2 regions of the Amycolatopsis sp. NPDC054798 genome follow, and region 1 is predicted to be linked to the other one. Evidence: riboswitches for the same ligand, from Rfam matches in the RefSeq annotation. Region 1 holds a riboswitch; the other holds the start of a gene.

Region 1 (7,421 bases):
CGGGCGGCTGGCCGCGCCGCCCGGCACCGGTGGGGTCAGCGAGGTTCGGCGCGCAGTTCCCGGGCCGCGCCGACGAGATGCCGCAGCGCGGGCTCGACCTCGGCGTAGCCACGGGTCTTGAGGCCGCAGTCCGGGTTGATCCACAGCCGCTCCGCCGGAACCGCGCCGAGCGCCGTGCGCACCAAACCGGCCACCTCGTCGCGGTCCGGCACGCGCGGCGAGTGGATGTCGTACACCCCGGGCCCGACGCCGCGGCCGAAGCCCGCTTCGTTCAGGTCGGCGAGCACCTCCATCTTCGAGCGGGCGGCCTCGATGCTGGTGACGTCGGCGTCGAGGGCGTCGATCGCGGGCAGCACGTCGCCGAACTCCGAATAGCACATGTGCGTGTGGATCTGCGTGGTTTCCGCGACGCCCGAGGTGGCCAGCCGGAACGCGGGCACCGCCCAGTCGAAGTACGCCTCGCGGTCCGCCGCGCGCAGCGGAAGCAGTTCGCGCAGCGCGGGTTCGTCGACCTGCACGATGCGGATCCCGGCCGCCTCCAGGTCCGCGACCTCGTCCCGGACGGCCAGCGCGACCTGGCGCGCCGTGTCGGCCAGCGGCTGGTCGTCGCGGACGAACGACCAGGCGAGGATTGTGACCGGGCCGGTCAGCATGCCCTTCACCGGACGGTCGGTGCGGCTTTGCGCGTACTTCGCCCATTCGACGGTCATCGGCTTCGGCCGGGAGACGTCGCCGAACAGGATGGGTGGCCGGACGCAACGGGATCCGTACGACTGGACCCAGCCGGATGTGGTCGCGGCGAATCCGGTCAGCTGTTCGGCGAAGTACTGGACCATGTCGTTGCGTTCGGGCTCGCCGTGCACGAGGACGTCTAGGCCGAGGTCTTCCTGGAGTCGAATTACGCGCTCGATCTCGGCGCGCATCGCGGTGCGGTAGCCGGTGTCGTCGAGCTTGCCCGCACGGTGTGCGGCTCGGGCTCGGCGTACTTCGCCGGTCTGCGGGAAGGAGCCGATCGTGGTGGTCGGCAGTGGGGGCAGGTTCAGGGCTTTCTGTTGTGCCGCAGCGCGTTTCTCGTACGGCGGGCGGATGGTGTCTTGCGGGCGGAGTGTTGCGATGCGGGCTCGGACGTCGGCGTCGTGTAGCTCCGCGGCCTGGGCCCGGTCGGCGATGGCGGCACGCGCGGGGGCGAGATCCACGTCCTCGCCGCGGAGGGCTCGGTCGAGCAGGACGACCTCGTCTACCTTTTGGCGTGCGAAGGCGAGCCAGGTCTTTAGCCTTGGGTTGAGGGTTGTCTCTGCTTCCACGTCGTAGGGGACGTGCAGCAGTGAGCACGACGTCGATACGCTCACGTGTGCTGCGGTGTTTTTCAGGCGCGCTGCGCGGGCGAGTGCGACACCGGGGTCGGTGCGCCAGACGTTTCGGCCGTCTACGACTCCGGCGAGGACTTCCTTGTCTCGCAATGCTCCTTCCGCTGCTACTTTGTCTACAAAGGACTCGTCGGTGACCAGGTCCACGGCGAGCGCTTCGATGGGGGAGCGGGCCAGTACGCCCAGTGCTCGGCCGAGGCCGCCGAAGTATCCGGCTGCCAGGAGCTTCGGTCGGTGCTTTTCTTTGGCCAGCAGGTGGTATGCGCGGGTGAGGGCGTTGAGTTCAGCGGTGGTCCGGTCCGCTGCGAAGGCTGGTTCGTCCAGTTGTACCCATTCGACGCCCTCGTCGGCCAGTTTGCTCAGCAGGTCGGTGTAGGCGGGTAGCAGTTCGTCCAGCAGTTCCAGTGGGGCGAATCCGGGGTCGGTCGGCTTGGCCAGCAAGAGGAAGGTGACCGGTCCGACTAGCACCGGGCGTGGGGTGATTCCGAGTGCGCGGGCTTCGCGGACCTCGTCGATCGGGGTGGTGCCGGTGAGGGCGAATCGGGAGTCTGGGGCTAGTTCCGGGACTAGGTAGTGGTAGTTGGTGTCGAACCACTTCGTCATTTCTAGCGCCGGGGCATCTGGGACTCCGCGTGCGGCGGCGAAGTAGGTGTCCAGGGGTGACAGGCCCAGCCGGGTGAAGCGTTCCGGTAGCGCGCCGAAGAGTGCGGTGGTGTCCAGCATGTGGTCGTAGAGCGAGAAGGTGCTGGACGGGATTGAGTTGAGGCCTTGGGCGCGCAGGGTTGTCCAGGTCTGTTCGCGGAGTCGGCGGCCGGTGGTCAAGAGGGCTTGTTCGGTGCTCTTGTTTGCCCAGTAGGACTCGAGTGCTCGTTTCAGTTCTCGGGATGGGCCGATTCGCGGGTAGCCAAGAACGGTGGTGCCGAGGGGGTTCACAGCATGCATCCTCACGTGCTCGCCGGAAGAGTCCGGGCACGCGGAAAGCCGTGCTTCGGTCGGTGCCTTGTCCCGCGAGGCCCGGACTCACGCACGCCGTCGGCGTGCGTGCCATTGGCAGGTATTCGGACTCGTGGGCGTATCGCTCGTGCCTACCGGCTGTCGCTTCCCGGGCGGGGCGCCCAGTGCTTTACCGCGTTCGCGGTGACAGCTTTCGTTCCCACATACCGCTGCGGGGCAGTCCCGGATTCGCACCGGGTTCCCTGTTGCCTCGCCGGGACGCGGGTGCGTCCTGGCGAACCAGTGGCGTGGGCGAGTCTAGCGGGTCTGGGGCTAGCCGGGAGCGTCGGAAGGCGTCCGTCGTCCTGCGGCGGACGTCGCGGTCAGTGAGCGCGGTGGCAGGCCATGCTGAGCTGGCAGGCGCGATCGCCGACGCGAGAGCTGCCGGGACGCAAGTATGCGAGATGAGCGGAGCTGATGTTTTTGGCGCTCTGTCCGTTAATGTCTGATCATTTCTCACTGCCGAGTCGCATTTACTGCTTATTTTTCAGTCTCTTCCGGGGAATGGCTGAGCACGTCAGGGCGTAGCGATTTTCTGAATTGTCACCCGGTCGGCGGTTCCTTGCGTGCAGCAGGCGGTAGAGACTGCGGAGTTGTTGGTGGGCAACTAATATTCGGGTGTTGCAGGGGTTCTTTGCATGGTTAAAGTTGGCGGGTGCACGACTGTGAAAGGAGGGGTGATGCGAAGACTTTCTCATGTCGGATCATTTTCTGCGGTTGTGGTTCTTATTTCTTCGACATTCGCGGCGGGTGCCAGTCAGGCAAGCGCGGCCAGTCAGCCGGCCTGCACGATTTCTGACCACTGCTACGCTGTGGGTTTTATTGGGTCCAAGCAGCGGCCGTTGTGGATGAACGGAGTCGGTTCAGATCTGGTGGTTGGCTGTCTTCACGTGGACAACCGAGACGCTGAGTTCGCCAACTGGGAGTCGTGGCTTCTCACCAACCTCAACAATCCGAAGCTGGACACCTGGGTTGAAGCGGGAATGACCGCGGGCACACTGTACAGTTCCCCGCGGCACGAGAAAGGATTTCTGTGGTACTGGGCCGATCAGCGGCCAGGGGTGCCGTACCGGGAGTTCTACATCAAGTCCGCGCACGAGCTCGCCAGCGAGAACGTGACCTTCAGCTGGGTTCCCGGCAGTCCCAACTGGGAGATTCGTCAGAACGGGGATCTTGTCGGCATTTCCGAAGGCAATGGGGCATTCGGCGGCCAGGCGTATAATGGGCTCGAGGTAACGGTTCCCAGCGCCCGGATTTTCGCCAACTCGGCAAAATTTCAATACCAAGATACCGGCAACAAGTGGCATCCCGCTGATGCGGAACTGGTCAATCAACGACCCGATCTGTTCCTTATGTACACAAACGGGCAAAACATCACGGGCGCAACGCGCAAGCCCTGTGCCGACAGGACGGAGAAGATGTCTGCTGAAAGCGACGCCGCACCGCCTACTCCCGCCGACCTGCTGGGGACGGCGAAGAGGCTGGCTGCCGCGAATGACGAGGACAACCCGGCCAGTATTCGATATGTGAGAACTGACCGCAATACGCTCAAGCATATTGACGGAACGCAGCCCAAGGTCAACGATCCAGTGTACTTGATTCAAATGACCGGAAACTTCGTCGGGCACGCCGCCAAGGTGCCCCCGGGCAGCAAGGCTCCCAGGGGAAACGTGCTCACCGTCACTGTAGACGCGAAATCCGGGCACATGCTGGGTTGGTCGATCCTGGCGGAGCCGCACGACCTTGCGACGTTTGGAACGGTGTCGGCACTGCAGTGATGAAGCGGGCTGGCCGCGGCCGGTCTGGTATTGCCGGGCAAACGAACTCGGCCACGCCTTGGCAGGCGTGGCCGAGTTTCAGGGGGTGTCTCTGGGTGGGATCAGTCCCAGTCGAGTGCGCCGCCGGACTGGTATTCGATGACGCGGGTTTCGAAGAAGTTCTTTTCCTTCTTCAGGTCCATCGCTTCCGACATCCACGGGAAGGGGTTCTCGTTCTCGCCGTAGATCGGGGACAGGCCGATCTGCTGGGCGCGCCGGTCGGTGATGAAGTGCATGTACTGCTCGCACAGGTCGGCCGACAGGCCGAGCATGCCACGCGGCATGGTGTCGCGGGCGTACTTCACTTCCAGTTCGCACGCTTCCTGCAGCATGCCGCGCACCTCGGCCTGGAATTCCTCGGTCCACAGGTGCGGGTTCTCGATCTTGATCTGGTTGATGCAGTCGATGCCGAAGTTCAGGTGGATCGACTCGTCGCGCAGGATGTACTGGTACTGCTCGGCGATGCCGACCATCTTGTTCCGCCGGCCCAGCGACAGGATCTGCGCGAAACCGGTGTAGAACCACATGCCCTCGAAGATCACGTAGAACGCCACGAGGTCGCGCAGGAACGCCTGGTCGGCTTCCGGCGTGCCGGTCTCGAAGTCCGGGTTCTCCAGGTTCTGTGTGTACTTCAGCGCCCACGCGTCCTTGTCCGAAATGGACGGGACCTCGCGGTACATGTTGAACAGCTCGCCCTCGACCAGGCCGAGGCTCTCGCAGATGTACTGGAAGGTGTGCGTGTGCACGGCCTCCTCGAAGGCCTGGCGCAGCAGGTACTGGCGGCACTCCGGGTTGGTGATCTGCCGGTACACCGCGAGCACGATGTTGTTGGCCACCAAGGACTCCGCCGTGGCGAAGAAGCCGAGGTTGCGCTTGAGCATCTGCCGCTCGTCCTCGGTGAGGCCGTCCGGCGACTTCCACAACGCGATATCGGCCTGCATCGCGACCTCGGTCGGCATCCAGTGGTTGTTGCACGCCGCGAGGTACTTGTCCCAGGCCCACCGGTACTTCATCGGCAGCAGCTGGTTGACGTCGGCGCGCGCGTTGATCATGCGCTTGTCGTCGACGTTGATCCGGGCCGCGCCGACCTCGATCTCGCCGAGGCCGGTCGCGTCCGTCGTTTCCACGTTGGTCATGGTTCAGGGGTTCCTTACTGGCAGGCTTCGCAGTCGGGGTCGTCGATCCGGCAGGCAGCGCCCTCGGTGGCGACGAAGTCGACGTCGGTCTTCGGCATCTCCTTCGGCTCCGCCGGGACGGCCGCGGCGGGCGACGGCGACGGCGCGGGGGAGGCGGCCGGAACCGCCGCGGACGGCGAAGGCGACGGTGCCGCGGAAGGCGCGGCGGCCGGGGCGGCGGCAGCCGGAGCGGCCGGGGCGGGAGTGGCGGAGACGGCGTTCAGCTTGCCGTCGGTGCCGCGCAGGGTGCTCTTCTCCACGTGCGTCGCGGACTGCGCCCGCAGGTAGTACGTGGTCTTGAGGCCCTTGTGCCAGGCGTAGCGGTACAGCTCGTCGAGCTTGCGCCCGCTCGGAGCCGCGATGTACAGGTTCAGCGACTGCGCCTGGTCGATCCACTTCTGCCGCACCGAACCGGCGTCCACGATCCACTTCGACTCGATCTCGAAGGCGGTCGCGTACAGCGCCTTGAGGTCGTCCGGAACGCGGTCGATCTGGCCGAGGCTGCCGTCGAAGTACTTCAGGTCGCTGACCATGACCTCGTCCCACAGGCCGCGCGCCTTGAGGCTCTTGACCAGATGCGGGTTCACCACCGTGAAGTCGCCGGACATGTTCGACTTGACGTACAGGTTCTGGAACAGCGGCTCGATCGACTGGCCGACGCCGGAGATGTTGGAGATCGTCGCGGTCGGCGCGATCGCCATCACGTTGGAGTTGCGCATGCCGACGGTCTTGACGCGCTCGCGCAGCGGGGCCCAGTCCAGCGTCGTGGAGGTGTCCACGTCGAGGCCGTCGCCCTGGCGGGCGTCGATCAGCAGCTGCATCGAGTCGATCGGCAGGATTCCCTTGCTCCACAAGGAACCCTCGAACGTCTGGTACTGGCCGCGCTCCTGTGCGAGGTCGGTCGAGGCCGAGATCGCGTAGTAGGAGAGGTGCTCCATCGAGACGTCGGCGAACTTCACCGCTTCCTTCGACGCGAACGGCACGCCCAGTTCGAACAGCGCGTCCTGGAAGCCCATGATGCCCAGGCCGACCGGACGGTGGCGCAGGTTGGAACGGCGCGCCTCCGGGATCGTGTAGAAGTTGATGTCGATCACGTTGTCGAGCATGCGAACCGCGGTGCGCACGGTCTTCTCGAGCCGCTCGGTGTCCAGCCCGGAAGGCGTGACGTGCTTGAGCAGGTTCACCGAGCCGAGGTTGCAGACCGCGACCTCTTCGGTGTTCGTGTTCAGCGTGATCTCGGTGCACAGGTTGGAGGAGTGCACGACGCCCACGTGCTGCTGCGGCGAACGCAGGTTGCACGGGTCCTTGAAGGTGATCCACGGGTGGCCGGTCTCGAACAGCATGGTCAGCATCCGCCGCCACAGCTCGACCGCGCGGACCTTGCGGAACACCTTGATCTCGCCGCGCGCGGCGGCGGCCTCGTACTCGCGGTAGCGCTGCGCGAACGCGTTGCCGTAGAGGTCGTGCAGGTCCGGCGTCTCGTTCGGCGAGAACAGCGTCCACTCGGCGTTCGCCTCGACGCGGCGCAGGAACTCGTCCGGGACCCAGTTGGCGGTGTTCATGTCGTGCGTGCGCCGCCGGTCGTCGCCGGTGTTCTTGCGCAGGTCGAGGAATTCCTCGATGTCGACGTGCCAGGTCTCCAGGTACGCGCAGGCCGCGCCCTTGCGCTTGCCGCCCTGGTTGACCGCGACCGCGGTGTCGTTGGCGATCTTCAGGAACGGCACGACGCCCTGGGACTGGCCGTTGGTGCCCTTGATGTGCGCGCCGAGGCCGCGGACCGGGGTCCAGTCGTTGCCGAGGCCGCCGGAGTACTTGGCCAGCAGCGCGTTGTTCTTGTACGCCTGGAAAATCGAGTCCAGGTCGTCGTCCACCGTGGTCAGGAAGCAGGACGACAGCTGGGCGCGGTTGGTGCCGCTGTTGAACAGCGTCGGGGTGGACGCCATGAAGTGGAACGTCGACAGCAGTTCGTAGAACTCGATGGCGCGGGCTTCGCGGTTGTCCTCGCGGATCGCCAGGCCCATCGCGACGCGCATGAAGAACGCCTGCGGCAGCTCGAACCGCACGCCGTT
Region 2 (7,421 bases), on a different contig from region 1:
ACTGCTCGAACCCACCAAGATCTACGCGAAGGACTGCCTCGCGCTGGTCGCCGAGACCGAGGTGCGCACGTTCGCGCACATCACCGGCGGCGGTCTCGAAGCGAACCTCGCCCGCGTGATGCCTCGCGGTCTCGTCGCCAAGCTCGAACGCGGCACGTGGACGCCGGCTTCGGTGTTCGCGCTGATCGGGCAGCGCGGCAAGGTCGAGCGCGCGGAGCTGGAGAAGACGTTCAACATGGGCGTCGGCATGGTCGCGATCGTGTCCGCCGAGGACGTCGACCGGGCGCTGGCGGTGCTCACCGCGCGGCACGTGCCCGCGTGGATCCTCGGCGACGTCCAGCCCGCCGAGGACCCGGACGGTCCGCGCGCGGTGCTGTCCGGCGACCACCCGCGGTTCTGAAAGCCGCTTGCCAGGTCTTGAGACACTGAGGACATGGCGGAGGACGTACGCGTTGGCACCCGGTTCGTGATCCCGGGTGCCGAACTGCGAGAGCGGTTCTCCCGGTCCTCGGGACCGGGCGGACAAGGCGTGAACACGACGGACTCGCGCGTCGAGCTGTCGTTCGACGTCGCGGGCTCCGCCGTGATCCCGCCCGCGCTGAAGGAACGCATCACGACCCGGCTGGGCACGCGCCTGGTCGACGGCGTGCTGACCATCGCGGCCAGCGAATACCGCTCCCAGCTGATGAACCGCGACGCGGCGCGGGAGCGGTTGGCGGAGGTGTTGACGAAAGCTTCCGCGCCGCCGCCTGCCAAGCGGCGTCCCACCAAGCCTTCGCGGGGCTCGAAGGAACGCCGGTTGGCGGCGAAGAAGCGTCGTAGCGACGTCAAGCGTGGTCGCGGCGGCCGGTACGACGATTAGTTCAGCGACAGGTGCACGCATTCGCCGGCGGTGCGGTACCCGGCGCGGCGGTAGACCGTCCCGATGCCCACGTCGCCCGGCGTAAGGAATGCTGTCCGCGCACCGAGGTCGTGGGCAAGGCGCGTCAGGCGCGCAGTGATGGCCGCAGCGATGCCTTGGCCGCGGTACTCGGCGGCCACTGCGATGCCGACGATTTCCGTCGCGCCGGAAACGATGTCCAGCGCGATTCCGCCGCCCACAATGGTTTCTTCGTGTTCGGCTAGGACAGTCAGGTAGTGGCGGTTGCGTTCGACATCGGCGTCCGACACCTCCGGCGGCTCTCCGAACGCGACGTTCTGCACGGACCGCAAACGGCGGAATTCGTCGTCGGACGACGGCGCGCGCAGCTGAATGTGTTCCGGTACAACGCAATCGACACGGTCTTCGGCGGTGCAGGTCATCACCGGCACGCGTCGTTCCAGCGTGAACCCCTCGGTGACGAGAGCTGCCTCGACCTCGGGGGCGGCCTCGGTGAAGAACTCCAGCCGGGGCAGGAGATTTCGTTGCTGGTAAGCGGAAATCAGAAGAGCGATCTCGGCGGGCGAGGGCTTCGCGCCGTCGTCGGGGATGGCGTAGTTCGCCATCGGATGCGAGCTGTCCCGGGCGAAAGTCGCCAGGAACGGGCCGATCCGTTCGGTATCGCGGCCGATCGGTGCGGTGGCGCGGACGTAGGCCTGAAGGGCGGACATCTCTGGTGGAAGCCTTTCGGAAGGAAGGAAAGCACAGGCAGCACGAAACCAGGCAGGGCTTCCCACGCCAGGCGCGCAGGCCAGACAGCTCAGGCCAGACAGCTCAGGCCAGGCGGCCGGGGTGGGCCGTGGCGGAGCACATAGGCATTCCTTCGTCCGAAACGAACTTCCCGTTCATCGTCTCAGACCGGGCAAGCGAATTAAGAACTCAGCGCGGCCCGCGCCTGGTCCACGATCCGAGCCAGGTGCACGCCTCGCCGGACATCGCAGGGGTGCGTGGTCGTTCCGCACGACACCATCGCGGCGAAGTCGTCCAGCAGCGCGGTGTACGCGTCGTTCGCCGTGCCAGCGCGGCCGAGGGTGCGGAGGCCGTGCTCGCCGAAGACCGAGTACTCGACCACCGTCGGCTGCACCGGCAGGCGCATGCTGAGGGTCGCGGTGCTCGTGATGCCGCCTTCGTGTTCGAGCAGCAGTTGCCAGAGGTCTTCGGGACCGCGGTGCGCGGCGAGGACGCCGGTGATCGGACCAAGGGCGGCGTCGAGGAGGTCGAACGCGTGCGGGCCGACGTCGGCGAGTGCGCCGCCCGCCGGGTCCTGTCGCCAGGTCGAGGTCGCGTACTTGCCGCCGAGCAGCGCGCCGGACAGCCACCGCACGCTGCCGCCTCGCCAACCGCCAGCGGCGGTGACGCCGTCCAGCCAGTCGCGCGTCTGCTGGGAAAACCGCAGCGTGAGCATCACCAGCGAAGCCACGCCAGCGGACGTCACGGCGTCGGCGAGACGCTGTGCCGAGGCCAGGTCGGCGGCGATCGGTTTTTCCAGGATCAGGTGCTTGCCCGCCTCCGCGGCCCGGGTCGCCAGTTCGGCCTGCACGGTCGGCGGCACGGCGAACGCGAGCGCGTCGACCTGCTCGAACAACTCGTCCAGATCGCTGGTCGGCACGGCGTCGTAGGCCTGCGCCAGCGCGGCGGCGGCTTCCGGCCGACGGCTCCACACAGCACTGAGCACGGTCCCTGGATGATCCGCGAGCCCGGGAGCGTGCACCGTGGTGGCCCACGGTCCGGTTCCTACGAGGCCGACGCGCAGCTGGTCCTGTCCCACGCCCGGAAGTGTAGGTGTGTCCGCGGTCGCTTCCGGCGCGGCCTGCGGTGCGTTAACGTCGACAAGTTCTTCGCCACGAACGGGGGAAGCCGGTGAGAATCCGGCGCTGGCCCGCAACCGTGAGCGGCCCGCGAGGGACCGCGAGCCGGATCGCCCGTCGTGGTCCGATCGATGCGAGGTACATCTGACATGAAGTTCGGCCACGCGCGGCACTGGGGGCGAGTCCTCGCCGGCTGCGCTCTTCTCGTCGCCACCGGTTTGGGCGGGGCGTCCTCCGCCTCGGCGACCACGCCCGGCAAGGGCACCGCAGGTTATTGCCAGGACGACAACGGCGTCACGGTGATCGTCGATTTCCAGGGGCTCGGCGGCGAAACCCTGATCCGGTGCGCTCCCGGCAAACAGGAAAACGGCGTCACCGCCCTGCAGAACGCGGGCTTCGAACTCGCCGGTGCGGGCAAGTACGGCCTGGCGGTGATGTGCAAGATCGAGGGCAAGCCCGCCGACCAGACCTGCACCGGAATGCCGCCGGAGAACGCGTCCTGGAGCTTCTGGACCGCCGCCAACGGCGGTAAATGGGCCTCGGCGCAGGTCGGCGCGCAGAGCTGGAAGCCGCCCGCCGGTGCGTTCGAGGGCTGGTCGTTCGCGATCGGCAAGTCCTACACCGAGTATCCGCCGCCGCGCACCGAACCGGTGCGCAAAGCCAACGCGCCCGCGGAATCTCCGGCTCCGGCGTCCACTTCGGACAGTGGATTCCCGTGGGGACTGGTGATCGGCATCGTGGTCGTCGTGCTGCTCGTGGTGGCCGGGACGGTCGTCGCGGTGCGCCGCAGGCGTGCCGCGGAGTAGCCCGCGAGCGCTCCATCCCGGCGCGTGGTGGGTGTGGGCGCTCGCGCTCGCCGTCGCCGCCAGCCGGACCACGAACCCGGTTCTGCTCGCTCTGGTGATCGCGGTGGCCGGGTTCGTCGTGGTGCTCCGCCGCGGCGACGCGCCGTGGGCGCTGGCGTTCCGGATGTACGCCTGGGTCGCCGGGGTGATCCTGGCCTCGCGCGTGCTGTTCCGGATCCTGATCGGCGGCGAGGACGGCGGCCACATCCTGTTCACGCTGCCGACCATCCCGCTGCCGAGCGTCGCGGCCGGCATTCAGCTCCTCGGCCCCACTTCGGCCGAGGAGCTGCTCGGCGGCCTGTACGACGGACTCCGGCTGGCGACGATCGTGCTCTGCGTCGGTGCCGCGAACGCGCTGGCGAACCCGAAACGCCTGCTCAAGGCAGTGCCTGGGGCGCTGTACGAGGTGGGGACGGCGGTGACTGTCGCGTTGTCCGTGGCACCGCAGCTGGTTGAGAGCGTGCAACGGGTGCGTCGCGCGCGTCGGCTGCGGGCTGGCAAGACGCGCGGCCTGCGGTTCGTGAAGGGGATTTTCGTGCCGGTACTGGCCGACGCCATGGACCGGTCACTGCAGCTCGCGGCGGCCATGGACTCCCGCGGCTACGGACGGCGCGGCTACCTCTCGCCGCGCGTCCGGATGCTGATCGCGACCTGTGTGCTGGCCGGGCTGGTCGGCGTCGCGGTGGGGGTTTACGGCGTGCTCGACGGGTCCGCGTCGTGGCTCGGCGTGCCGATGCTCGTCGCCGGCCTGGTGCTGGCCGCCGCCGGATTCGTGCTGGGCGGACGGCAGATCCGGCGCACGACCTACCGGCCCGATCCGTGGCGGCTGCCGGAGACGCTGGTCGCGCTGTGCGGCGTCGCGACCGCGGTGCTCGTGCTGATCGCCGACCCGGTTTCGCTCACCACCCCGGCCAGCCCGCCGACCTGGCCGGAGCTGCCGCTGCTGCCTGCCGTCGCGGTGCTGATCAGCGTGCTGCCCGCTTGGTTCGCGCCGCGTCCGGCGCTGGTGTCGGAGGTCGTCCGATGATCGAGTTCTCGCAGGTCAGCGTCACTTACGACGGGGCGGACCGGCCGGTGCTCCGGGACGTCGACGTGACGATCGAGGAGGGCGAACTCTGCCTCGTCGCCGGACGCACCGGTGTCGGCAAGTCGACATTGCTCGGCGCGATCAACGGTCTCGTCCCGCATTTCACCGGCGGCACGCTGGCCGGACGCGTCGAGGTCGCCGGGCTCGACACCGCCACTCATCCGCCGCGTGAACTGGCGTCGGTGGTCGGTGTGGTCGGACAGGATCCGCTGGCCGGATTCGTCACCGACACCGTCGAGGAGGAACTGGCTTACGCGATGGAGCAGCTCGCCGTCGCGCCGGACGTGATGCGCAAACGCGTCGAGGAAACCCTCGACCTGCTGGGCATCGCCGAACTCCGCGACCGTCCACTTCGGACTCTCTCCGGCGGGCAGCAGCAACGCGTCGCGATCGGCGCGGTGCTCACGGCGCACCCGAGCGTGCTGGTGCTGGACGAACCGACGTCGGCGCTCGACCCGACCGCGGCCGAGGAGGTGCTGGCCGCGATCACCCGGCTGGTGCACGACCTGGGCACGACGGTCGTCGTCGCCGAGCACCGGATGGAACGCGTCGCGCAGTACGCCGACCGCCTGCTCTACCTGCCCGGCGACGGCACCGTGGTCTCCGGCCCGCCAGCGGAAGTCTTCGCCGAGACCGACGTCGCCCCGCCGATCGTCGAGCTAGGGCGGCTCGCGGGCTGGTCACCGCTGCCGCTTTCGGTCCGCGACGCCCGCCGTCTCGCCCGCCCACTGCGAGAACGCCTGGCCGAGCGCCGCCCCAATGTGGCATTGGGTGCTCCACCGATGCCCCCGCCGCCGCCCTCAACGGAGGCGCTGCGCGCCACTGGCCCATTCAACGCACCGAACGCCACATTGGGTGCGTCGCATGCACCCAATGCCACATTGGGGCGCTCTGGCGAAGCGGTGCTCAAGGCGAGGGGCGTGCGGGTCCGGTACGGCGGCGTGAACGCGGTACGCGGCGTTGACCTGCGGCTGAACCGCGGCGAGGTGGTCGCGCTGATGGGCCGGAACGGCTCGGGCAAGTCCTCGCTGCTGTGGGCGTTGCAGGGCAGCGGACCCCGGTCCGACGGCACGGTCGACGTCCTCGGCGCGGACCCGAAGTCGCTCCGGACGCGGGCTGCTCGCACGCGGGTCGGGCTGGTCCCGCAGACCCCGTCCGACCTGCTGTACCTCGATTCCGTCGCGGCGGAACTGCGGCAGGCGGACGTCGAATCGGACGTCACGCCAGGCACCGCGCGGAAGCTGCTCGACCGGCTCGTGCCCGGCGTCGCCGACGACACGAACCCGCGTGACCTCTCCGAAGGCCAGCGACTCGCCTTGGTGCTGGCCGTGCAGCTCGCCGCCGCCCCGCCGGTCGTCCTGCACGACGAGCCGACCCGTGGCCTGGACTACCCGGCGAAACGGCACTTCGCGACGATCCTCGCCGACCTGGCCGCCGAGGGACACGCGGTGCTGCTGGCAACCCACGACGTCGAGTTCGTCGCCTCCGCCGCACACCGCGTCGTGGTCCTCGCCGAGGGCGAAGTGGTCGCGGACGGCCCGACCGCGGACGTCGTCGTAGCCTCGCCCGCCTTCGCGCCGCAGGTCGCGAAGATCCTCGCGCCGGAGCCGTGGCTGACCGTGGACGCGGTAGCGAAGGCGCTGGCGTGACCGATTTCCTGGGCCCCGCCGTCCGCATCCGGCTCCGCACGGCGCTGGTGCTGACGGCGGCCGTCGTGGTCGGGCTGGCGATGTTCTGCTGGCCGCTGCTCGCCCGCGGCACCGTCGGCGCCTCCGCGCACGTGACCGACGCGCCGTTCGTTTTCCTCGTGACGCTGCCGGTGCTGATCCTGATCGTGCTGGCCGAGCTGTCCAGCGGCGGACTCGACGCGAAGGCGCTCGCGCTGCTCGGCGTGCTGTCCGCGGTGAACGCCGCGCTGCGCCCGCTCGGCGCGGGCACCGGCGGGATCGAGCTGGTGTTCTTTCTTCTCGTGCTGGCCGGGCGGGTGTTCGGGCCGGGTTTCGGGTTCGTCCTCGGCTCGACGTCCCTGTTCGCGTCCGCGCTGCTCACCGGCGGGGTCGGGCCGTGGCTGCCATTCCAGATGCTGGCGTCGTCGCTGGTCGGCCTTGGCGCCGGGCTGTTGCCGCGCCGGGTGAAGGGCCGGTGGGAGATCGCGATGCTGGCGGTCTACGGCGTGGTCGCCGCCTACTTCTACGGCCTCGCGATGAGCCTGTTCACCTGGCCGTTCCTGGCGAATCACACAGCGCTGGACTTCGTCCCGGGCGGCCCGCTCGGCGACAACCTGCACCGGTTCCTGGTCTTCACCGTGCTGACGTCCACTTTGGGCTGGGACACCGGCCGCGCGCTCACGAACCTGGTCGCGATCGTCGTGCTGGGCCCGGCGATCCTGACGGTGCTGCGCCGGGCGGCGCGGCGAGCGGCGTTCAGCTGACCGACTGGCCGACCTTGTCCAAGACCTCGACGAACTGAGCCATCCCGGCCGCGTTCGGGAAGTGCGACGTGTCGAGGTCGTACACCTCGAACTGCGTGCCGGGAGTGTGCGCGTCGGCCTCGGCGATCATCCGGTCCTGCAGAGCGAGCGGCACGAGGCGGTCTTGGAGATGCCGGACGTAGAACCGCGGGACGCGCCCCCACCGCTGCGGCGTGCCGCGCGAGTCGGTCGCGCTGCGGCCGATGATGTCGTCCGGGGCCATCGCGTTGAGCAGGGCGTAGAACTCGCCGTCGGTCGCGTCCGGGCAGAGCGCCGCTTTCGCCGCCGTCAA

What was found. Region 1 has a riboswitch for cobalamin ahead of metE (5-methyltetrahydropteroyltriglutamate--homocysteine S-methyltransferase). Riboswitches for the same ligand answer to the same signal wherever they lie in the genome.
Region 2: another riboswitch for cobalamin. It lies ahead of ACWGIC_RS00710 (hypothetical protein); the one in region 1 lies ahead of metE (5-methyltetrahydropteroyltriglutamate--homocysteine S-methyltransferase).

Annotation. Positions count from the first base shown of each region.
Region 1 is NZ_JBSHAM010000122.1:2,710-10,130, reverse strand. It holds gene metE (5-methyltetrahydropteroyltriglutamate--homocysteine S-methyltransferase) at 36-2,309, opposite strand; cobalamin riboswitch at 2,400-2,620, opposite strand; gene ACWGIC_RS40260 (hypothetical protein) at 3,041-4,138, shown strand; gene ACWGIC_RS40255 (ribonucleotide-diphosphate reductase subunit beta) at 4,240-5,313, opposite strand; gene ACWGIC_RS40250 (ribonucleoside-diphosphate reductase subunit alpha) at 5,328-7,421, opposite strand, start outside.
Region 2 is NZ_JBSHAM010000001.1:139,051-146,471, forward strand. It holds gene purM (phosphoribosylformylglycinamidine cyclo-ligase) at 1-400, shown strand, start outside; gene arfB (alternative ribosome rescue aminoacyl-tRNA hydrolase ArfB) at 434-862, shown strand; gene ACWGIC_RS00700 (GNAT family N-acetyltransferase) at 859-1,590, opposite strand; gene ACWGIC_RS00705 (Gfo/Idh/MocA family protein) at 1,791-2,687, opposite strand; cobalamin riboswitch at 2,716-2,863, shown strand; gene ACWGIC_RS00710 (hypothetical protein) at 2,877-3,533, shown strand; gene ACWGIC_RS00715 (CbiQ family ECF transporter T component) at 3,520-4,599, shown strand; gene ACWGIC_RS00720 (ABC transporter ATP-binding protein) at 4,596-6,308, shown strand; gene ACWGIC_RS00725 (ECF transporter S component) at 6,305-7,090, shown strand; gene ACWGIC_RS00730 (alpha/beta fold hydrolase) at 7,083-7,421, opposite strand, start outside.